3 regions of the Mesorhizobium sp. P2_F5 genome follow, and region 3 is predicted to be linked to each of the others. Evidence: riboswitches for the same ligand, from Rfam matches in the RefSeq annotation. Region 3 holds a riboswitch; each other region holds the start of a gene.

Region 1 (7,409 bases), on a different contig from region 3:
ATCCAGGGCAGGGGATAGAGTAAGCCAAGCACGATGCTGATGGCGATGGCGGCGCAGTAGATCAGCGGCGGCCAAGGGATCAGCCCAGCTTTCGGCAGCCCGGGTTTTGCCGGCCCGGCTTTTGGCAGCTTGTCGGTCATTGTTGCCCTCCCTGCGTCATCGGGCTCTCGTCCGTTTTGGCGGTGCAGATGCCGGCGAGTTCACCGAGATGCGCTTTGAACTCCGGGGTCTGGTCGCCATTGTAGAGCCGGTCGAATGCCGCCTCGCTTTGCAGCGTGTCCAGCATGCACACACAATAGCTGGCGCAGAACTCCGTGTCGCGTTGCTGTTCGCAGGATACCTGGCATTCCTTCAGGAAAACCACTTCCCTTGTTTCGACCGGCGCCGGCGCGATCTGCGAAAACAGCCAGACACAGCCGAACAGCAGTGGCTGGTGGATCAGGTAAAAAGCCAGGCTGTGGCGGCCGATGAAGGTGAATGGCTTGGCCCAGCTTCCTGATGTCAGCGTCGCCAGCCGCGCCAGCAGGCCGGTGGTGGACGCCAGCTTTGCCGCGGCGATGCCGACAAGCACGGCGCCGAACCATGGAAACAGTGGAACATAGTCGTTGGAGCGCGGGTTGATCGCCGACAGGCCGACCCACCACAGCGCCGGGTGGTCGAAGGCTTCGGATCGGAGGTAGATGGGCGCTGCGATCACCACCGCCGCCACGACCAGCGTCAGCAAGGACGGCAGCCGCAGGAACAAAAGGCCAAGCAGGCTGGCCAGCGCGATCTCGTGCAGGATGCCGAAGAAGATGAAGCTGTCCGGCGTGATGAAATACGTGACCGCCGAAATGGCGGCCGCCGCGACAGTGACCATGGCAAAGCGCCTCCAGAAGCCGTTCCAGCGGATCTGCCTGCCATGGGCGAGAAACAGGCTGACGCCGACCAGGAACAGGAAGGTCGAGGCGATGCAGCGGGCATAGATCTTCCACCAGCCGAAGGCGGTGAGGCCGGGGTCGGTGTAGTGGAAATTCTCGAGATCCCAGGTGAGGTGGTAGCTGGCCATGGCGATCAGCGCGATGCCGCGCGCGATGTCGATGGCCGTGATGCGCTTCGGTTGATCCTGAGGGGGTGCGGTATGGATGCTCATGGTCTCGCGATCTGATTCAGCCCCAAAGACGACTATCACGGTTGCACCGGACAAAAGAAGGCCGTGCGGCTGCATCAGGCGGTGCTTTAGGCCAGAGCCGGAAAGCCTTTGACCGAATTCGCTTTTTGCCGGGAAGGCGTCGGTTTCCTGTTACTGGCCAAGGAATTGCCAGCCCAGATTGATGCGCGAATCTGCTTTGGGGAAGCAATGTCCACCCATGTGCGCCATCCGATCTGGCTTCCGGCCTTGCGTCCGGCGGATGCGCGCACCTTTGCCTCGCTCTATGCTGTGGAATCCTTCGCCCGCGCCACGGTATCGAGCGTCATCCCGATCCAGGCCTACGAGATCCTCCACAACGAGCAGATCGTCTCGATCCTCTACACCATCGTGGCGCTGCTCGGCCTGTCGGTGACGCTGTTCATGCCGATGCTGATCCGCCGCTTTGCCCGGCGCTGAGTCTATACCGCCGGCGCCTGCCTGCTTGCCATAGGCTCGCTGTTCTTCGTCACCCACACGCTTGCCGGGCAGCTAGCCGGCATGCTGTGCCGCGTCATGGGGGCGAGCGCGCTGTCGATCACGCTCAACCTCTACATCATGGACCACATCCGCAAGACCGACTTCATGCAGGCCGAATCGCTGCGCATGGCATGGTCGATGCTGGCCTGGACCGGCGGGCCGACGCTCGGCATTTTCCTCTACACACGCTACGGCATCTATGCCGCGCAAGGCGCGGTGGCGGTGTTCGCGCTGGCCTTGCTGGCGTTGTTCTGGACCTACAGGCTGGGCGACAACCAGTCGATCCGGCCAGGCAGGACACGGCCGGCCAATCCGCTCGCCAATGTCGGCCGCTTCGTCGCCCAGCCGAGGCTCAGGCTTGCCTGGCTGATCGCCTTCGGCCGCTCCTGCTTCTGGACGACGTTCTTCGTCTACGGGCCGCTGTTCATGGTCATCACCGGCGAGGGCGAGCTGGCCGGCGGCCTCTTGGTTTCGGCCGGCAATGCGCTGCTGTTCATGGCGATCTTCTGGGGCAAGGCGGGAAAACATTTCGGCGGCCGGCGCACCATGACATTCGCCTATTTCGCCATGTCGGCGACGCTGCTGGCGGCGGGCGCGGTCGGCGCAACCGCGCCGCTGCTCACCGGCTTCTTCCTGCTCTGCGGCGCCTTCTTCACCATCGCGCTCGATGCGCTCGGCTCGACCGCCTTCATGCGCTCGGTCAGGCATTATGAGCGGTCGCAGATGGCTGCGGTCTACCGCACCTATCTCGACTTTTCCGAGCTGACGCCGCCGCTGGTCTATTCCGTGGTGCTGGCGTTTTTCGGCCTGGGTTCGGTTTTTGTCACCCTGGGCTTGCTGGCGGCCGTCTGCGGATTCGTCACGTGGCGCTATCTGCCGAAATCGCTTTGATCAGGATGCCGCATGGTGCTCGCGCACCCAGTTGTGGAAACGGTGCAGGTCGTACTCCTCCGGCATCAGCACACCGGCCTGGTGGCGCATCGAGCGCAGGCCTTTCTGGTTGACCTCGCAGATCGCCGCATCTTCTTCCAGTACCTGGGTGCCGAAGGCGACGACATTGTCGATGTCGGTCTCAGCCAGCGCCTCCGGTGCGAACAGCCATTCGGCGGTGAGCTCGGTTTGTTCGGGGCCGAGCGGCGTCAGCCGCACGGTGCGGACATAGTCGACATGGCCGACGATGAACATTGACGGCAGGCTGGTGGAATAGGTCTGGCCTGCTGCGCGTTCGGCCGGTGTCAGGCCGGAGAAGACCGGGCCATGCGCCTCTCCATCGCGCGACCAGGTCTCGGCACCGGTACGCAGTCCGCCGGAAAACTCCGGCGCGTCATTGTCGGCATGGCGGACCCAGTCGGGGTCGTCGCGCCGACTCATAAGGCCGCGGCCGTAGATCGGCACCAGTCGCGACAGGTCCTTGTGGACGCCGGGGCAGTGCAGGCACTCGTTGAAGTTTTCCCAAAAGATCTTCCAGTTGCAGTTCATCACCTTGCGCAGCACATGGCCTGACACCAGCGTTTCCAGCGGCCAGTTGGCGAGGTCGCCGGATGCCGGATCGAAGGATGCCTGCGCCGAGCCGGCCGCATCCTCCTGCAGGTTGACGAAGACAAAGCCGCGCCACACCGACAGCGCAACGCGGTAGAGCGGATGATCGGCCTTATCGAAACCCTCGGGCAGCGATTTCGAGGGAACGCGCACGAGATCGCCGCGCAGCGAATAGGACCAGGCGTGGTAGGGGCACGTGATGAGCCGCGCCTTCAGCCGGCCTTCGCTTTCCTGGCAAAGCTGCGAGCCGCGATGCCGACAGGTGTTGTGGAAGGCGCGCAGTTCGCCGGTGTCGTCGCGCAGCACGACGATTTCCTGCGTGCCGACGCGGAACGTCCTGAATGCCAAAGGCTGGGCAAGGTCGGTCTCGCGGCAGACGAGCAGCCAGCTTTTGTACCAGATGGCGTCGAGATCGCGCTGGTAAGCCTCGGTATCCCAATAGGCCGAGGACGGCAGCGTCGGCTCGGCCTTCGTCAAGCCGTTATAGGGGTCGTGCTGGCCCGGATTGGGTTGCATGGCTGGCTTCCTCTAGGGATACGTCAGCCGACACCCCGGCAAATCGTTTGTCAATCACGGCTGACATTGCCGGTTGCCGGTGCTGCGCATAATCATGTCCGGACATGGGGATTCGGAAATTGGCCGCACGACAGATGTCGCTTACGCCGGAACTGGTCGCGCGCTGCTGGCGCGAGATCAGGGACCCCGGGCCGGATCCGGACGCGATGCACCTCGATGACAGCGACTACGATTCGCTGCTGGATGAATTGCAGGCTGAGCTCCCCGATAGCGAACCGCTGTGGCTGTTCGGCTACGGCTCGCTGATCTGGAAACCGGAAATCGAGTATATCGAGGACCGCGTTGCGCTGGCACGCGGCTGGCACCGTTCCTTTTGTATGAACATGACGCGCTGGCGGGGCACCAAGGAAAGCCCCGGCTTGATGATGGCGCTCGACAGTGGCGGACAGTGCAAAGGCGTGGCCTTCCGGCTGGCCGACGACAACCGACGACAGCAGCTGGGCCGGCTCTTCCGGCGCGAAGTCACGCTGAAACCGACAAGCTACCGGCCACGCATGCTGAAGCTTGCAAGCGAGGCCGGTCCGCTCAGGGCGCTGGCCTTCGTCATCAACCGCAACGGCCTGACCTATTCCGGCCCGCTCGACGAGGCGAAGGTCGTCGACAGGCTGGCCACATCCTGCGGGCACTGGGGGTCGGGCGCCGACTACCTCTACAACACGGTGAAGAATCTGGAGGAGCGCGGCATTCACGACCGCCATCTGTGGCGGCTGCAGCGACTGGTTGCGGAGCGGATCACCGCCTTGAACCCCTGAGGCCTGAGTGGCGCATTCGCGCTGTTGGCTGCCGGAATTTGGTTTGCCGGATGCGGCTGTTTCAGCCTATAGTCATGCATGTCGTCGGTTCCGTTAGGGACCAAGAGGGAATGCGGTGAGGGCTGACTTGTTGCCCAATGCCGTGGCTGCCCCCGCAACTGTGTGCGGTAGTCCTCTCCAAGCCACTGAGGATTTTTTCTTCGGGAAGGTGGGGAAGGGCGCTGATCCGCGAGCCAGGAGACCTGCCGGCGACAGGGAACTGACTTCGATGCCCTCGGGTGGAGGGCGAAAGGACAAGATATGAATACCGCTTCCGTCTCCCTCGGCGCTTCCGTCTCCTCGCAGTCGCGCTTCATGCAGCTCGTGCTTAGCGCGTTTCTGGGCATTTTCGTCATCGGCGTTGTCGGCTTCTCGCATATCGATGCGGTCCACAATGCCGCGCATGACTATCGCCATTCGATGGCGTTTCCCTGCCACTGACGAGGATCTGACATCATGAACCTGTTTCGCAACGTCGTGTTCGTCGCGGCGATCGCCGGGCTCGTGGCCGGCGTCGTTCTCGCCTGCATGCAGGCCTATGCCACCGTGCCGCTCATCCTGAAGGCGGAAGTCTACGAACAGGCCGGTGGCGGCCATAAGCATGAGCATGCCGCAGCGCCCGCCGCCAACGCTACGGACACCAATGCCATGAGCACCGCCGCGCCGGCGGGAAATGCCATGAGCAGCGCAGCACCCGCACCGGCTGAAACGGCCGCGCCAGCGGAGGACGAAGGCTGGGCGCCGGCCGACGGCTTCGAGCGCTTCGCCTTCAGCGTGCTGGCCAATATCGTCACCGGCATCGGTTTCGCGCTGGTCCTGGTGGCGGTTTCCGAATTCGCCGGCGGCATCGGCAACTGGCGCCAGGGCGTATTCTGGGGTCTGGCCGGCTTTGCCGTGTTCACGCTGGCGCCGGGCCTCGGCCTGCCGCCGGAACTGCCGGCAATGCCGGCGGCCGATCTCATGCCGCGCCAGATCTGGTGGGTGGCAACGGTTGTGGCGACTGCTATTGGCCTTGCCTTGATCGCCTTCCGCACGTCGGCGCCGTTGACTGTCCTAGCCGTCGTCCTGATTGTCGCCCCGCATATTGTCGGCGCGCCGCAGCCGGACAGTTTCGAGACGCCGATCCCGGAAGGCCTGCATCATCAGTTCGTGGTGGCGGTGACGGTGACCAATCTGGTGTTCTGGCTGGTTCTCGGTGCGGTTGTCGGCGTGGTGCGCGGACGTTTCACCGGTACGGCGACCAGCCTGCGCGACAGCTTTGCCTGATCGCAGTTTAACCTTCATCATCGGCGGTGCGCYCTCCGGCAAGAGCGCGCATGCCGAAACCCTGGCGACGGCGCTGCCGCCGCCATGGGCCTATATCGCCACCGCTGAAGCCTATGACGATGAGATGCGTGAGCGTATCGCGCAACACAGGTCGCGGCGCGGCGAGGGGTGGGCGACCATCGATGCGCCACTCGATCTTGTCGGTGCACTGGAAGCCTTGCCCGACGACCAGCCGGCGCTTGTCGATTGCCTGACGCTGTGGCTGACCAATCATATGCTTTCCGACCATGATCTCGAGATGGAATGCCGGCGGCTGGCCGACGTGCTGTCGCGGCCGCGCGGACCGTGGTTCGTGGTCTCCAACGAAGTCGGGCAAGGCATCGTGCCGGACAATGCGCTCGCGCGCCGGTTCCGAGACGCCGCCGGCCGGCTCAACCAGCAGGTCGCGGCAATTGCCGATACGGTGCTACTGATGGTGGCGGGGCTGCCGCTCAAGGTGAAATGATGACCGACATCGACGCAAAGGACGAGGAACGCCACCGCGCCAAGATGGCCAAGCGCAAGGCGGTACAGGATGCCGAGGTCGCGGAAAAGACGGTCGAGAAGGGCCTGTTGATCGTCAACACCGGACCCGGCAAGGGCAAGACCACGGCTGCCTTCGGGCTGGCGCTGCGCATGCTCGGCTACGGCAAGCGCGTCGGCGTCGTCCAGTTCATCAAGGGCAAATGGCACACCGGCGAAAAGGATGCTTTCGCGGCGTTCGGCGACCGCGTCGTCTGGCACACAATGGGCGAGGGGTTCACCTGGGAGACGCAGGATTTGAAGCGCGACATTGCGGCGGCCGAAGCGGCCTGGGCCAAGGCGCTGGAGCTGATTGCCGATCCCTCCATCAGCCTTGTTGTGCTCGACGAACTCAACATTGCGCTGCGCTACGACTACCTCGATCTCGATAAGGTGGTGGCAGCGCTCAAGGCACGGCGCGAAGGCCTGCATGTCGTCGTCACCGGCCGCAATGCCAAGCCGGCGCTGGTCGAGGCGGCCGACCTCGTCACCGAAATGGGCGTGACCAAGCACCATTTTTCCGCGGGCGTGAAGGCGCAGCAGGGGATCGAGTTCTGAGAGTTTTTACCCTCCCCCTTGTGGGGAGGGTCGATCCGCAAAGCGGATCGGGGTGGGGGTTCTCGTAGGGCGCAGTCCCCCACCCCGGCGCTTCGCGCCGACCCTCCCCACAAGGGGGAGGGTGAGGGTGAGGGGGCTCAGAACGTCACCGCGATAAGCACCGCCGACAGGATCCCGAACAGCGCGATCAGCAGATAGTCGGCGACCTGATACAGTTTCAGCGCCCGCCTGATGTCGAGGCTCTCGGCTTCGCGGCGACCGCCTTCGCCCATGAACGCATCCTCGACGACAACGCCGCCATAGGTACGCGGGCCGGCGAGCGCCAGGCCGAGGGCGCCCGCCATCGCCGCCTCCGGCCAGCCGGCATTGGGCGAACGGTGTTTTTTGGCGTCGCGCCGCACCGCTTCCCAGGCGTTGCGGGGATCGGCGCCGTCAACAAGAAACGCGGCGGCAACGATCAGCAGCGCGGT
Region 2 (7,409 bases), on a different contig from region 3:
CGGACATATTCATCATACCGGTCATCAACCCAAGAGACACAGTAAGGCCTCGGCCGACCAGGCACTTGGGCTACGAACGTCTCGATCGGGCACGCCGGACGGGAATGAATAACAAAATCCTGATCCATCGGCGCGTGCCTCTCGTAGGTGCGCCCCATCAACAAGTCACCTTCAGCGACCAGCTCAAACCCGATCTTGACCAAGTCTCTCGACAGCAGTCGACCATCCGGACCCCATGCGGGAACCTGGGCCGCCATTGCCAGAACCGCTGCGGTGACAAGAGCATTCATTGCTACCGATCGACCTCCCCGAAGACGATATCGAGGGAACCCAACACGGCGGTGACGTCGGCCAGCATGTGGCCGCGGCAGAGGAAGTCCATGGCCTGCAGATGCGCGAAGCCGGGCGCGCGCAGCTTGCAGCGGTAGGGCTTATTGGAGCCGTCGGAGACGAGATAGACGCCGAACTCGCCCTTCGGCGCCTCGACGGCGGCATAGACCTCGCCGGCCGGCACGCGATAGCCTTCGGTGTAGAGCTTGAAGTGATGGATCAGCGCTTCCATCGAGCGCTTCATCGCCTGGCGCTTCGGCGGCACCACCTTGCCGTCGAGGTTCGATACCGGGCCGGTGCTTTCCTTGCCGAGCAGAAGGTCGACGCACTGGCGCATGATCTTGGCCGACTGGCGCATCTCTTCCATGCGTACGAGATAACGGTCGTAGCAGTCGCCGTTCTTGCCGATCGGGATGTCGAAATCCATCTCGGAATAGCATTCATAGGGCTGCGACTTGCGCAGATCCCAGGCCGCACCCGAGCCACGCACCATGACGCCGGAAAACCCCCAAGCCCAGGCGTCGGCCAGCGACACCGTGCCGATATCGACATTGCGCTGCTTGAAGATGCGGTTTCCCGTGAGCAGTCTGTCGAGATCGTCGAGCGACTTCAGGAACGGGTCGATCCACTTGCCGATGTCCTCGACCAGCTTCGCCGGCAGGTCCTGGTGCACGCCGCCGGGGCGGAAATAGGCGGCATGCATGCGCGAGCCGGAAGCCCGCTCATAAAACACCATCAGCTTTTCGCGTTCGACGAAGCCCCACAGCGGCGGCGTCAGCGCGCCGATGTCGAGCGCCTGCGTCGTCACATTGAGGATGTGCGACATGATGCGGCCGATCTCGCAATAGAGCACGCGGATCAGCTGGCCGCGCTTCGGCACTTCGATGCCGAGCAGTCGCTCGGCAGCGAGCGCGAAGGCATGCTCCTGGTTCATCGGCGCGCAATAGTCGAGCCGGTCGAGATAAGGTATCGCCTGCAGATAGGTCTTGTGCTCGATCAACTTTTCGGTGCCGCGGTGGAGCAAGCCGATATGCGGATCGACGCGATCGACCACTTCGCCGTCCAACTCAAGCACCAACCTCAAAACACCATGCGCTGCAGGGTGTTGAGGTCCAAAGTTGATGTTAAAATTGCGGACGGAGGTTTCGGCCATTCTGGCGCCTCAATTCGTCTTGGCTTTTTCATCCCCGGGAAGAACGTAATCCGTCCCTTCCCATGGGCTCAAAAAGTCGAAGTTCCTGAATTCCTGCTTCAATTCCACCGGCTCGTAGATGACGCGCTTGGCTTCGTCGTCGTAGCGCACTTCGACGAAACCGGTCAGCGGGAAATCCTTGCGTAGCGGATGGCCCTCGAAGCCGTAATCGGTGAGGATGCGGCGCAGGTCCGGATGGCCCGAGAACAGGACGCCATAGAGATCGTAGGTCTCGCGCTCAAACCAGTCGGCGCCGGGATAGACTGATGTCAGCGACGGCACCAGCGTCTCTTCGTCGGCCTGGACCTTGATGCGGATGCGCAAATTCTGCTTCGGCGACAGCAGATGATAGACGACGTCGAAACGCTTGGCCCGCGACGGATAGTCGGCGCCGCAGACATCGATGATCGAGATGAACTGACAGCTCGGATCGTCGCGCAGGAAGGTCACCACGTCGATCAGATCGCCGGTTTCAACGGAAATGCTGAGCTCGCCATAGGCCAGCACCGCGTCGTGGACGCGGCCTGGGAGCTTTTCGCCGAGATAGGTCGACAGTTCGCTAAGGGATGCAGCCATGGGTCTACCGTTCGATGGTGCCGGTGCGGCGGATTTTCTTCTGCAGGAGAAGAATGCCGTAGAGGAGCGCTTCGGCGCTCGGCGGGCAGCCGGGCACATAAATGTCGACCGGCACGACGCGGTCGCAGCCGCGCACCACCGAGTATGAATAGTGATAATAGCCGCCGCCATTGGCGCAGGAGCCCATCGAGATGACGTAGCGCGGCTCCGGCATCTGGTCGTAGACCTTGCGCAGCGCCGGCGCCATCTTGTTGGTCAGCGTGCCGGCGACGATCATGATGTCGGACTGGCGCGGAGACGCGCGCGGCGCAACACCGAACCGCTCCGAATCATAGCGCGGCATCGAGGTGTGGATCATTTCGACGGCGCAGCAGGCGAGACCGAAGGTCATGAACATCAGCGAGCCGCTGCGTGCCCAAGTGATCAGCGCCTCGGTCGAGGTGACCAGAAAGCCCTTGTCGGCGAGTTCATTGTTGATCTCGAGGAAGAACGGATCGTCAGAACCGACCGGGCGACCGGTATTGGGGTCGATCAGGCCCTTGGGCTTGGGCGCGACGAGCGTACCGGAACTGTCGTTCAATCCCATTCCAGCGCTCCTTTTTTCCATTCATAGGCAAAGCCGATGGTCAGCACCGCCAAAAACACCATCATCGACCAGAAACCGAGCATGCCGATCTTCGAGAACGACACCGCCCACGGGAACAAGAAGGCCACTTCCAGATCGAAGATGATGAACAGGATCGACACCAGGTAGAAGCGGATGTCGAACTTCATGCGGGCATCGTCGAACGAGTTAAAGCCGCACTCATAGGCGGAAAGCTTTTCCGGGTCGGGATTGCGGTAGGCCACCAGGAACGGCGCGATGATAAGCGCCAGGCCGACGACCGCCGCCACGGCGATGAAGAGGACGATGGGCAGGTACGAACTGAGCAATGCGTTCATGCTGCGGCTTTCCGTTGGCGGCCAATCCACTTTGATTACAGCAACCAATCCTAATGCGGAAGCGTGACAGTTTAACCGCTGAACCGTTTTAGGTGCCTATGCTGCAACGCGGCGAGGGTTAGCGCAGGGCTTTCGGCGAAGCAAGTCAAACCTTGTTCAAAACGCAGTGCTGGACGGCAGGTCGGGAAAAACTGGTCCGATCCGCTCCTGTTTGATTTCCTTCGCTTTTTACTCCACTTTTGTCTCCTGACATGTCTCCCGCCACAAGCCTGCTAGCATCGCCGGAATCACCGGCTAAAAATACGGCAACAGGACCAGGGCAAAGGCATCTTGATGAAGGACAAAATATCGCTCGCCATGGCCAGGCGGATCGCGCTTGGCGCGCAGGGTTTTATCGACCCGCGGCCGGGCGGCACACCGGACCGCCGCCACTTTGCTCGGGTGCTTTCGCGCACCGGCCTGCTGCAGATCGATTCCGTCAGCGCCGTGGTGCGCGCTCACTATATGCCGCTCTACTCCCGCCTTGGTCCCTACCCGCTCGCTCTGCTGGACAATGCCGCCGTCACCCGCAAGCGCACCGTGTTCGAATACTGGGCGCATGAGGCCTCCTTCCTGCCCGTCGAGACCTGGCCGCTGATGCGCTGGCGCATGCAGCGCGCCGAGAGCGGCGACGAAATGTATCTGGGCCTCGCCAAATGGGGCCGCGAGCACGCCGCCTATATCGAGGAGATCTACCGAGCGGTCGCCGAGCGCGGTCCTATCGCGGCTTCCGCGCTGGAAGGCCAGAAGGGTTCGGGCGGCTGGTGGGGCTGGAGCCACGCCAAGCACGCCTTTGAATGGCTGTTCTGGGCCGGACGCATCACCACGGCGCACCGCCGCGGCTTTGAGCGCTTCTACGATCTGCCCGAGCGCGTGCTGCCGCAGGCGATCCTCGATCTGCCGGTGCCGGCGGCCGAGGACGCGCACCGCGAATTGCTACGCATTTCCGCTCGTGCCCATGGCATCGCGACGTCAGGCGATTTGCGCGACTATTTCCGCCTGTCGCCGGCCGACATGAAGGGCCGGCTGGAGGAACTGGTCGAGATGGGTGAGCTGCTGCCGGTGCGCGTCGAAGGCTGGGACAAGCCGGCTTACCTCTATAAGGATGCCCGTCTGCCACGCAGGATAGAGGCTCGCGCCCTGCTGGCGCCGTTTGACCCGGTCGTCTTCGAGCGCTCGCGCAGCGAGCGTCTGTTCGATTTCCACTACCGTATCGAGATCTACACCCCTGCCGACAAGCGCCAGTATGGCTACTACGTCCTGCCCTTCCTGCTCGGCGACCGGATCGTGGGGCGCGTCGACCTCAAGGCCGATCGCCCGGCCAGTGTGCTCCGCATCCATGCCGCCTATGCCGAGCCCGGCGCGCCGCCGGAGACCGCCGCGCAACTCTTCGAGGAATTGAAGCAGATGCAGGGCTGGCTTGGGCTTGAGCGGATCGAGGTGACGCCTGCCGGCGACCTTGGACAGCCTTTGGCCGACATCGCGGTGTCGTAGCCGTGCGTTGACATCGCCGCCCGCAAAAGCCTAAATCCGGTCCAGACGGTCCCCTGCCCGCAACGGCTGGGGCCAAGAGGGAATGCGGTGCGGGACTTCGGTCTCAAATCCGCGGCTGTCCCCGCAACTGTAAGCGAAGAGCCAAGGCCGAAAGCCACTGGATAACACCGGGAAGGCGGCTAACCAAGGCGACGACTCGCGAGCCAGGAGACCTGCCGTCTGCGACTATAGAATCCGATCGCCCGGCGGGTTTCCGGGCAAGGAGCCCGGTTTTTGGACCAGAACAGCAGTTTTTCGGCTGGCACAGCGGATGTTTCGTCCGCCGATAGCGACGCATTGACTGGCGTGACCGTCATCGTCTGCGCCTCCTGCCGCGACGAGAGCGGCTCCGACGCCCACCCCCGCGCCGGCGAATTGCTGGCCGACGACACGCGTCGCGTCGCAGCCGAAGACAACATCCGCGTCCGCACCGTCGAATGCCTCGGCAATTGCAAGCGAAGGCTGAGCGCCGCGATCCTGCGCGACGGCTGCTGGAGCTATGTCTTCGGCGATTTGACCCCGACCAGCGGCGCCGATCTCGTCACCGGCGCAAAACTCTTCGCCACCTCGACCGACGGCCTCATCCCCTGGCGCGGACGGCCCGATAGCCTCAAGCGCGGCCTCGTTGCCCGCCTTCCACCCCTCGACATGCTGAAGGACTGACCATGAACGCTCCAAATCCGGCCGGCAATCTCTCCCGTGTTCCCTGCACCGTCGTCACCGGCTTTCTCGGCGCCGGCAAGACGACGCTGGTCCGCCATCTCCTGGAAAACGCCGGCGGCAAGCGCATTGCCATCATCGTCAACGAGTTCGGCGACATCGGCATCGACGGCGAAATCCTGAAAGGCTGCGGCATCGACACCTGCCCCGAGGAAAACATCGTCGAACTGGCCAATGGCTGCATCTGCTGCACCGTCGCCGACGACTTCGTGCCCGCCCTCGACAAGATCCTGGCGCTGACACCGAAGGTCGACCACATCCTGATCGAAACCTCAGGCCTCGCTCTGCCCAAGCCGCTGGTCCAGGCGTTCCAGTGGCCAAGCGTGAAGAGCCGGGTCACGGTCGATGGCGTCATCGCCGTGGTAGACGGCCCGGCACTGGCCGAGGGCCGCGTCGCCAACGACATGGACGCCTTGCAGGCACAGCGCGTCCAGGACGAGACGCTCGACCATGACGACCCGGTCGAAGAAGTCTTCGAGGACCAGATCGCCTGCGCCGACTTGATCATCCTGTCGAAGAGCGATCTGATGGATTCAGCCGGTTCGGCCCGCGCCAACGCCATCATCAATGAACACTCCGCCCGCGCCGTGAAGATCGTGCCGACGGCGCACGGCAAGGTCGATCCATCCGTATTGCTCGGCCTCGGCCTCGCCGTCGAGGACGACATCGAGAACCGCAAGTCGCACCATGACGGCGCTTTCGACCACGAGCATGACGACTTCGACACCTTCATCGTCGACATTCCCTCGATCGCCAATCCCGACGAGCTGGCCAAACGCGTCGCCACAATTGCCGAAGAAGAGAATGTGTTGCGCGTAAAAGGCTTCGTCGATGTCGGCGGCAAGCCAATGCGGCTTCTGCTGCAGGCCGTCGGCCCGCGCGTCAACCATTACTATGACCGCGCCTGGACGGCCGAGGACGACCGCCGCTCGCGCCTCGTCGTCATTGGCCTGAAGGGGCTGAACCGTCCGGCGATCGAGCGTATACTCGCCGGCTGACCCAGGAGCAATTCCAGGAAAAGTGTGGAACGGTTTTCCCACAGGAATTGCGTAAAAACAAGGAGATAGAGCGGTTCGCCGTTTCCGTGAAACGGTGAAACGCGCTAGGCCGCAATGCATATACTCACCACGACCTCCGCCTCGCTCGACGATCTCGCCGAGCCAGTTGATCTCAGGCAGACGCCGGCGGATATCGTGGCCTTGTCCTTCACCGACAGCGATCTCGCCGGCCTGGCGGCGGCGTGGAAGGCCGACGCCGGCCGCCTGCCCTCGATGCGGCTGGCGGCGCTGCGCGACCTGCGCCATCCCATGTCCGTCGACCTCTGGGTCGACAGCGTCGCCCGCCACGCCAAGGTGATTTTGGTGCGCATCCTCGGCGGCTATGACTGGTGGCGCTACGGCTGCGACCAGCTTGCCGCGACTGCCCGCGCGCGGGGCATCAAGCTGGCGCTGCTGCCCGGCGAAAGCCACGACGAGGATCTCAGGCTGATCGAAGCCTCGACCCTGCCGCGCGCGGAACTGGACGCGCTGCTGGGGTATTTCCGCGAGGGCGGGCCAGAGAATATGACGGCACTGATGCAGCGGCTGGCTGGATTGGCCGGGTCGGATGTCGCGGCGGCTGAGCCGGTGGCGGTGCCGAAGGCTGGCTACTACGAGCCGGGCAGCGGCGTCGTTCCCCTCCCCCTCGAGGGGAGGGTCCGGCCGCAGGCCGGGGGTGGGGTCCTCTCCGAAGCGCGCCGACCTAAAGAAGCGCCACATCCAGTCGTACCGACCCCACCCGGCCCTGCGGGCCACCCTCCCCTCGAGGGGGAGGGAGACGCCGCTCCCATCATCCCCATCCTCTTCTACCGCTCAATGCTGCTGGCCGCCGATGTCGCGCCCATCGACGCGCTTTTTGCAGCACTCCGCCAGCGCGGCATCACCCCTGTTCCAATCTTCGTCTCCAGCCTCAAAGACCCAACCTCGCTCGCCTTCGTCGAAACAGCACTTGCCTCGCTAAAACCCGCCGCCATCATCACCGCGACCGCCTTTGCCTCCGGCGCCGAACCGGGCGTCGAAACCCTGTTCGACCGCGCCGG
Region 3 (7,409 bases):
TGCTGGTGCAGGTCGATATCGCCGAAATTACCCTTGAAGAAATTCATCGATCGCAACGACGCCAGCCTGGTGCGCAGGAACTGCGGGCTGACGCCGGTTGCGATCTGCCAGTCGCGCTGCGTCAGCACGTCGAAGGCGGCGAGCATGTCTTGCGGGCGCACCAATATGTCGATGTCGTGCGCCACCCGGCCGCGCTGCGCCGATGCGTTCACCGCGATGCGGCTGGCGCCCTTGATCAGCATGACCGCGCAGCCGGCACCGACCATGGCCTGAAGGGCAGGCTCGGCCTCACGCATCGCCAGCCGCGATTTGGTCCACAGCATCTTTTGCAGGCCGACAAGGCGTGGATGCGCCGGGTGGCCGGCGAGTTTGCGGCCAAACCTGTCGGAGATCGCCGCCAGCAGCCGATGTTCACGGAAGGAGACATGGTCGATGTCGTTGTCATCGAGCCAACGCGCAGCGTAACGGCCGGCCGCCTCTTCATCAGGCAACAATGCGGCCTTTAGCAGCTGGTCGAGGCCGCCTGTGGGCCATGACCACCCATAGTCCGGAAACCGGCGGCCGATGCGGCGAAGAGCCTTGGCCATCACTCGGTCTTCTTCCCTGCCCGCGTTTGCATGGCCAGCCTTACGACGTCGAGAGAGCGGCGTAAGGCCAGGACCTCGTCGAGCATGGTCAGTACAATGCCCGCCTCGCGCGCCCGGGCGACAGCGACGATCGCGTAGACCCGCTGCTGCATCGCTCTATCCCCGTCGCGGACGCCCCTGAAGGGATCGCCCCCGGTTCACGGTCTGGCAGGCCCTTCCAAAGGTGCGTCTAGATCAGTTGGCCCTTGCTTGGCAAGACTAAGACCCGCGAGCGCCATGCCTGCGCCTCGTGACCAGTTGCGGCGATGTCGGCGCCGCTCAGGCCTCGATCTCGAGCGCCGACAACGGTTTCGAGCAGCAGGCAAGGATGAAGCCGTCATCGATCTCGTGGTCGAGGATGCCGCCATTGTGGCTCATCTCGACAGCGCCGGAGACCTTCTTCACCTTGCAGGTGCCGCACAGGCCGAACTCGCAGGCCGCAGGTATCCGCACACCCGAGCTGCGCGCTGTCTGCAGCACGGTCTGGCCGGCGACGCAGTCCGCGTCGACCTCCGAAAGCGAGAAGCGGATCGGCGTCACGGCTTCGCCAGGGACAGCAGTGCCGTCTTCGGCGGGTGAGGCAAACGGCGCCGGGACTTCCTCCACCGCAGGCGCGGCAAAGCTCTCCTGATGGTATTTCGTCATGTCGAAGCCGGCGGCATCCAGCATGCCGCGCACGGCGCGCATGAACGGATCGGGGCCGCAGCAGAAGATCTCGCGTTCGCGGAAGTCGGGCGCCAGCAGCGGCAGCCGGATCGCGTCGATGCGGCCCATATGACCGTACCAGCCTTCACGGCTCGAGCGTTCCTCGATCATGAAGCCGAGCGATAGGCCGGGCATATGGCCGCCGAGCAGTTCGAGTTCCTTGCGGAAGATGATCTCTTCCGCACGCCGCGCGCAATTGACGAAGCCGACATCTGTCCATGGCGCGCAGTCGTTCAGCCAGCGCAGCATCGACATCATCGGCGTCACGCCGGAGCCGGCCGAAATGAACAGATATTTAGCCGCTGGGTGGCTGTGCAGTGAGAAGTCGCCGGCCGGCCCATAGGCCTTGACGTGCGAGCCGGGCACCAGATGGTCGAACATCCAGCGCGTGCCGATGCTGCCGGCCTGCGCCTTCACCGTCACCGCGATCGAGAATGGCCGCGACGGCGACGACGACAGCGTGTAGGTGCGCATCAGCGGCCCGTCCGGCGTCGGCAGTTCCAGCGTCAAGAACTGGCCCGGCTGGTAGCGGAACCAGGTCTGGTTGTCGGAGCGAAAGGTGAAGGTCTTTACGTCAGGCGCCTCGTCGGCGACGCCGATCACTTCCAGCACCTGCAGCCTGTCGTTCCACGGCGCCATCTGGTCGAGATGGCGATAGAGGCCAAGATCCGTCATCGCATTCATCCTCTGGTCCTTCTTCGCCTGCTTGAGCTCACGCCACGCTGCGCAGCGCCGGCCGGCCGCCTTCGGCGAGGCGCGGACCGATGAAGGCTGCGTACCATTCGACAAACTGGATCACGCCGCCCTCATGCAGCTCCGAATAGGGACCCGGCTCATAGGCGGGAGACAGGATGCCGAAGGCGTTTTCCTCGACGATGCGGCGGTCCTGGTCGTTGGTCTCGGTCCAGACATGAATGAGTTCGTCGATGGTGTAGTCGACGCCCTCGACGGCATCCTTGTGCACCAGCCACTTTGTCGTCACCGCGGTTTCGGTGGCGCTGATCGGCAGAACCCGGAAAGTGACCGCATGGTCGATCAGGATGTGGTTCCAGGTCGTCGGATAGTGATAGTGCATCAAGGTGCCGATGCGGTCGGCGGCAACGGTGTCGGACAGATTCTTCGTCACCGCGCGCTTTCCCGTCATCGTATAGCTGACCGCATCGCGCAGCAGCGGCGCGCGGGTGGCGCGGTACTGCCCGGCCGGATCGATACGGAATTTGCTCGGCAGGCCCGCCGCTTCGCATTTTGCCCAGTGCGCCAGCATCTCCGGATCGCTGTCGGCGCCCTGCACGCCGGTCACCGTCGGCGCTTCCGGGAAGGTCTTGCAGAGCTCGGGATGGTTGCCGGCGCAGTGATAGCACTCGCGGTTGTTTTCCCAGACCAGCTTCCAGTTACCCTTCTCGACGATGGTCGATTCGAAAGCGATCTTGGCTTCATTCAGCCGATGCGGCTTGAGGTAGGGCTCGATCATGGCGCGCATCGGCGCGAAGTCGGCAGGTTCTTTCGCCAGGCAGATGAAGATGTAACCGGCCACACTTTCGCAGGCGACCGGCTTCAGGCCGAACTGGCTCTTGTCGAAACCCTCGGCCATCTGGCGGGCGAACAAGAGCCGGCCATCCAGCTCGTAGGTCCACTGGTGATAGGGGCAGACGAGCTTTGCCGCCGTGCCTTTCTCGGTGTTGCAGACGCGGCTGCCGCGATGGCGGCAGGAATTGTGAAAGGCGTTGATGTTGCCCTTCTGGTCGCGGACCAGAACCACCGGATAGTCGCCGATCTGAACGGTAATATAGCTGCCGGGCTTCGGCAGCTCGCAATCATGGCCGATGAACAGCCAGTCGCGATACCAGATCAGCTCCATATCGAGCTTGAAATAGTCCGGGTCGGTGTAGAAGGGCTGTTCCAGCGAAAAGCCTTGCTTGCGGCCATTCAAGAGCCTCAGCATATCGTTGCGCGCATCCATAGTTCCGTCCTCGTGGTTTAAGGACTGAACTTGGTGGTGATGGAGGAAGGATCGGCCGCAGGCCGGCAAGCCGCCGGACATGCGCTACCCACCTCTTGACCGCCCACCGCGATCAGTCGAGTTCAAGCATCTCGGGCTGGTTTCCGGGCTCTGGAGTTGTCCTTGCGGACCATCGCGACACCTTCCCAGGCTGTTGCCCAGTGGTCTCCCGTTGCGACTTGAACTCCACCACCGTTGCGGGGGCAGCGCCGGATTCTGACCGGCTTCCCAATTCTCCGCTGCGTCGTCACGAAGCGGCACCTGAGATGTGATCATCTAACCACGGCAGCGATCGCGACATCGGCATGAAAGCGACATCGTATCCATGCGGCGCGACACGCGCGGCATGCGCTTCAGCCGACGACTGAACGGCTGAAATCCTGTCTTGGGAAGCGATCCTCGCCGTTTCGAATCGCTTCGAATCCAGCCCCCTGCGCCGGCAAAATAGGTTAACAGTATCGAAAAGTTACTATTAGCGATCTCTAAAATCGAACCGAACGGTTCGTTTCTGTTGACAATGCGTGCAGGACGGTGTGAACGACGGCCCGAAAGCTGACACCGGAGCGAACCGCTCGGTTCGACATAACTATCTGAAAACAATGCAATAAAGCACCATGAGGGAACTCTCTGGCACAATTTCAAGGTGCAGAGTCGTGGTCCACACGGAACAACTTCGTGATTGGAAACCAGCCTATGGCTTTCCCACATCGGGGCTGTCCGAACGACGCGAAATCCTCCCAGGACACGCCGCTAGACGGACAGACAAACTGGAGTACTAAAAATGAAAAAGATCATCCTTACTGCCGCCGCCGTTTTGGCCATCACCGGCAGCGCCTTCGCTGGTAGCGACAATTACAGTTCCAATGGTTCGAACCAGCCTGCGGTTACGTCGACCGACAGCGGCCATACCGCTGCTATCGTGAAGTCGGATTCGGCTGCTCAGGCCCCTGCACAGGGCGCCGACCGTAACCTCTTCGGCAACCGCTAACAGCCGATCGGGATCTGACCTCAGAGTTTTTCCGAAAACGATCCCAGTCGAACATCGAACAAGACGCAGAGCGGCGGGATCACCGGCCGCTTTGCCGCATGATGAAATTCAGGAGACTTGAAATGAAGAAGATTGCTCTTGCTGCCGCTGCGCTTTTGATTGCCGCCGGCAGTGCTTATGCCCGCAACGACAATGTCGGCTCAAGCGCCGTCGACAACCAGGCGACCGTCAACGTCGACAATACCCGCACGTCGTCGGTACCGAACACCGGTTCGCCGGTCTACAAGCTGTTGAAGGGGGGCCTGGCCCGCCGCTCTTTTTTCATGCCGATACGAGGAGCCGGCTCTCAGGCCGCCTTCACTTCCAGGGGCTTGAGCGAGAAGGAGTGTCCGTCGGCGTCGAAGATGTGCAGGTCGCCGGCATCCGCGGTCAGCCGCAGCTTTGCCCCGCGCTTGACCTCGACATTGCCGGGCAGCTTGGTCACCAGAGGCAGGTCGGCGCGGCCGATGTCGACATAGACCAGCTGGACCTCGCCGAGCTGCTCGACATAGTCCACCACCCCCTCGAACAGATATTCCGCGCCGGTGGCGACCGACAGATCCTCCGGCCGCACGCCGAAGCTGACCGCCGCGCCCTTGGCGGACGCCGGCGTCGCGATCGGCACCGTCGCCTTGCGGCCGCCGACATGGCTGACAATGGTCGGATCGCCCGTCTTGTCGATCGTTGCCGGCAGGATGTTCATGGCCGGCGAGCCGATGAACTGGGCAACGAACAGATTGCCGGGCTTCTTGTAGAGGTCCATCGGCGTGCCGACCTGCTCGATATGGCCGTCCTTCAGCACGACGATGCGGTCGGCCAGCGTCATCGCTTCGACCTGGTCGTGGGTGACATAGATCATCGTCGTGTTGGGCATCGATTCCTTGAGCTTGGCGATTTCGATGCGGGTAGCAACGCGCAATGCGGCGTCGAGGTTCGAAAGCGGCTCGTCGAACAGGAACACTTTCGGGTTGCGCACGATGGCGCGGCCGATGGCGACGCGCTGGCGCTGGCCGCCCGACATCGCCTTGGGCAGACGGTCGAGATATTTGGTCAGCTGCAGGATCTCCGCTGCCTGCCGCACCCTTTTGTCGATCTCGGCCTTGCTTTCCTTGCCGATCTTCATCGAGAACGCCATGTTGTCGTAGACGGTCATGTGCGGATAGAGCGCGTAGGACTGGAACACCATGGCGATGCCGCGCTTCGACGGCGGCACGTCGTTGACCACCTCGCCGGCGATCTTCAGCTCGCCGGAGGTGATTTCCTCAAGCCCGGCGATGGACCTCAGCAAGGTCGACTTGCCGCAGCCCGACGGACCGACAAAGACGATGAACTCGCCCGACGTTATGTCGAGGTCGATGCCGTGGAGAATGTGTAGATTGCCGTATGATTTCTTCACTTGTCTCAGCGTGACATCGGCCATGATTTCCTCCCAGTGATTTCCCTAGAGATTTCCTCAAGAAATTCAGTTTCGTCAAAACTCAGTCGATACGCCCGAACCAGGCGCCGTAGCCGCCGAGGCGGATGGAACCGGTGCCGGATTGTCCCGAAAAACCGTGCCCTGGCAGTGGTTGCAGCGCCTGGCCGCCGAGATTGACCTCGGCCGGCCTGCTGGCCAAATTGAAGACGCAGACGATCTGCTCATTGCCCTCACGGCGGGTGAAGGCGACAGTGTCGCCCTCGCTTTCGATGAACTCGATGTCGCCTTTGGCCAGCGCCGGATGCTGGCGGCGGAAGCCGAGAAAGCGCCGGTAGTGCTCGAGCAGCGAGGCGGCGTCGCCCTGCTGAACATTGACCGCTTGCGACAAATGCTTGCCGGGCACCGGCAGCCAGGGCTTGGCCGTTGAAAAGCCGGCATTGCTGGCGGTGGCGTCCCACACCATCGGCGTGCGGCAGCCGTCGCGACCCTTGAATTCGGGCCAGAAGCGGATGCCGTACGGGTCCTGCAGATCCTCGAACTTAAGCTCGGCTTCGCCCAGCCCAAGCTCCTCGCCCTGATAGAGGCAGACCGAGCCACGCAGCGACATCAGCAGCGCCGAGATCACCTTGAGATAGGCGGCCGGATCGGTCTCATCGGCGGCCCAGCGCGAGGCCGGACGCATCACGTCATGATTGGAGAAGGCCCAGCATGACCAGCCGTCGCTGGCGACCTTGCCGAAGGCTTCCAGCACCTGGCGCACCTTGGCGGCGCTGATCTTTTCCGGCGCCAGGAAATCGAAGGAATAGCACATGTGGACGCGTTTGCCGCCGGCCGTGTAGGCGGCGACCACTTCCAGCCCGCGCTGCGAATCACCGACTTCGCCGACGGCGGCGGTCGCCGGATATTCGTCGAGCAGCGCCCGGAACCGTTCGAGGAAGGCAAGGTTCTCCGGCCGGCTCTTGTCGTAGATGTGGTCCTGGTAGTTGTAGGGGTTGACGGCAGGTGCGGTCTGGTCGTTGCGCTCTTCCGGCGGCAGCGGCGGATTGTTCTCCAGCCCCTGGCTGTGGAAGTAGAAATTGATGGTGTCGAGCCGGAAGCCGTCGACGCCGCGCTCCAGCCAGAAGCGGGTGACGTCGAGCAGCGCGTCCTGGACTTCCAGATTGTGGAAGTTGAGGTCCGGCTGCTCTGACAGGAAATTGTGCAGATAATATTGCTGGCGGCTGGTGTCCCACTGCCAGGCCGAGCCGCCGAAGATCGACAGCCAGTTGTTGGGCGGCGTGCCGTCGGGCCGGGCGTCGGCCCAGACATACCAGTCGGCCTTCGGGTTGCTGCGGTTGGCGCGGCTTTCCTTGAACCATGGATGGATGTCGGCGGTGTGCGACAGCACCTCGTCGATCATCACCTTGAGGCCAAGGTGATGGGCTTCGGCAACCAGCGCATCGAAATCGGCAAGCGTGCCGAACATCGGGTCGACGTCGCAATAGTCCGAGACATCGTAGCCGAAATCCTTCATCGGCGACTTGAAGAAGGGCGAAATCCAGATGGCATCGACGCCCAGCGAAGCGATGTAGGGCAGCCTGCGGATGATGCCCTTGAGATCGCCGATGCCGTCGCCATTGGAGTCCTGGTAGGAGC

What was found. Region 3 has a riboswitch for cobalamin ahead of AC1DYO_RS01675 (aromatic ring-hydroxylating oxygenase subunit alpha). Riboswitches for the same ligand answer to the same signal wherever they lie in the genome.
Region 1: another riboswitch for cobalamin. It lies ahead of AC1DYO_RS14330 (CbtB domain-containing protein); the one in region 3 lies ahead of AC1DYO_RS01675 (aromatic ring-hydroxylating oxygenase subunit alpha).
Region 2: another riboswitch for cobalamin. It lies ahead of AC1DYO_RS06705 (DUF1636 family protein); the one in region 3 lies ahead of AC1DYO_RS01675 (aromatic ring-hydroxylating oxygenase subunit alpha).

The regions. Positions count from the first base shown of each region.
Region 1 covers NZ_JBFUEY010000009.1:717-8,125, forward strand. Annotated here, with positions in the region: gene AC1DYO_RS14305 (methyltransferase family protein) at 1-140, opposite strand, end outside; gene AC1DYO_RS14310 (heparan-alpha-glucosaminide N-acetyltransferase) at 137-1,132, opposite strand; partial or broken gene AC1DYO_RS14315 (MFS transporter) at 1,340-2,539, shown strand; gene AC1DYO_RS14320 (aromatic ring-hydroxylating oxygenase subunit alpha) at 2,540-3,703, opposite strand; gene AC1DYO_RS14325 (gamma-glutamylcyclotransferase) at 3,823-4,515, shown strand; cobalamin riboswitch at 4,584-4,779, shown strand; gene AC1DYO_RS14330 (CbtB domain-containing protein) at 4,816-4,995, shown strand; gene AC1DYO_RS14335 (CbtA family protein) at 5,011-5,820, shown strand; gene cobU (bifunctional adenosylcobinamide kinase/adenosylcobinamide-phosphate guanylyltransferase) at 5,813-6,325, shown strand; gene cobO (cob(I)yrinic acid a,c-diamide adenosyltransferase) at 6,325-6,939, shown strand; gene cbiB (adenosylcobinamide-phosphate synthase CbiB) at 7,077-7,409, opposite strand, start outside.
Region 2 covers NZ_JBFUEY010000004.1:27,518-34,926, forward strand. Annotated here, with positions in the region: gene AC1DYO_RS06675 (hypothetical protein) at 1-290, opposite strand, end outside; gene AC1DYO_RS06680 (NADH-quinone oxidoreductase subunit D) at 293-1,483, opposite strand; gene AC1DYO_RS06685 (NADH-quinone oxidoreductase subunit C) at 1,493-2,098, opposite strand; gene AC1DYO_RS06690 (NuoB/complex I 20 kDa subunit family protein) at 2,103-2,684, opposite strand; gene AC1DYO_RS06695 (NADH-quinone oxidoreductase subunit A) at 2,675-3,040, opposite strand; gene AC1DYO_RS06700 (winged helix-turn-helix domain-containing protein) at 3,374-4,573, shown strand; cobalamin riboswitch at 4,603-4,807, shown strand; gene AC1DYO_RS06705 (DUF1636 family protein) at 4,847-5,275, shown strand; gene cobW (cobalamin biosynthesis protein CobW) at 5,278-6,330, shown strand; gene AC1DYO_RS06715 (cobaltochelatase subunit CobN) at 6,445-7,409, shown strand, end outside.
Region 3 covers NZ_JBFUEY010000001.1:350,102-357,510, reverse strand. Annotated here, with positions in the region: gene AC1DYO_RS01690 (nucleotidyltransferase family protein) at 1-587, opposite strand, end outside; gene AC1DYO_RS01685 (hypothetical protein) at 587-739, opposite strand; gene AC1DYO_RS01680 (FAD-binding oxidoreductase) at 906-2,006, opposite strand; gene AC1DYO_RS01675 (aromatic ring-hydroxylating oxygenase subunit alpha) at 2,044-3,291, opposite strand; cobalamin riboswitch at 3,409-3,610, opposite strand; gene AC1DYO_RS01670 (DUF680 domain-containing protein) at 4,112-4,318, shown strand; partial or broken gene AC1DYO_RS01665 (DUF680 domain-containing protein) at 4,417-4,599, shown strand; gene AC1DYO_RS01660 (ABC transporter ATP-binding protein) at 4,665-5,777, opposite strand; gene bglA (beta-galactosidase BglA) at 5,836-7,409, opposite strand, start outside.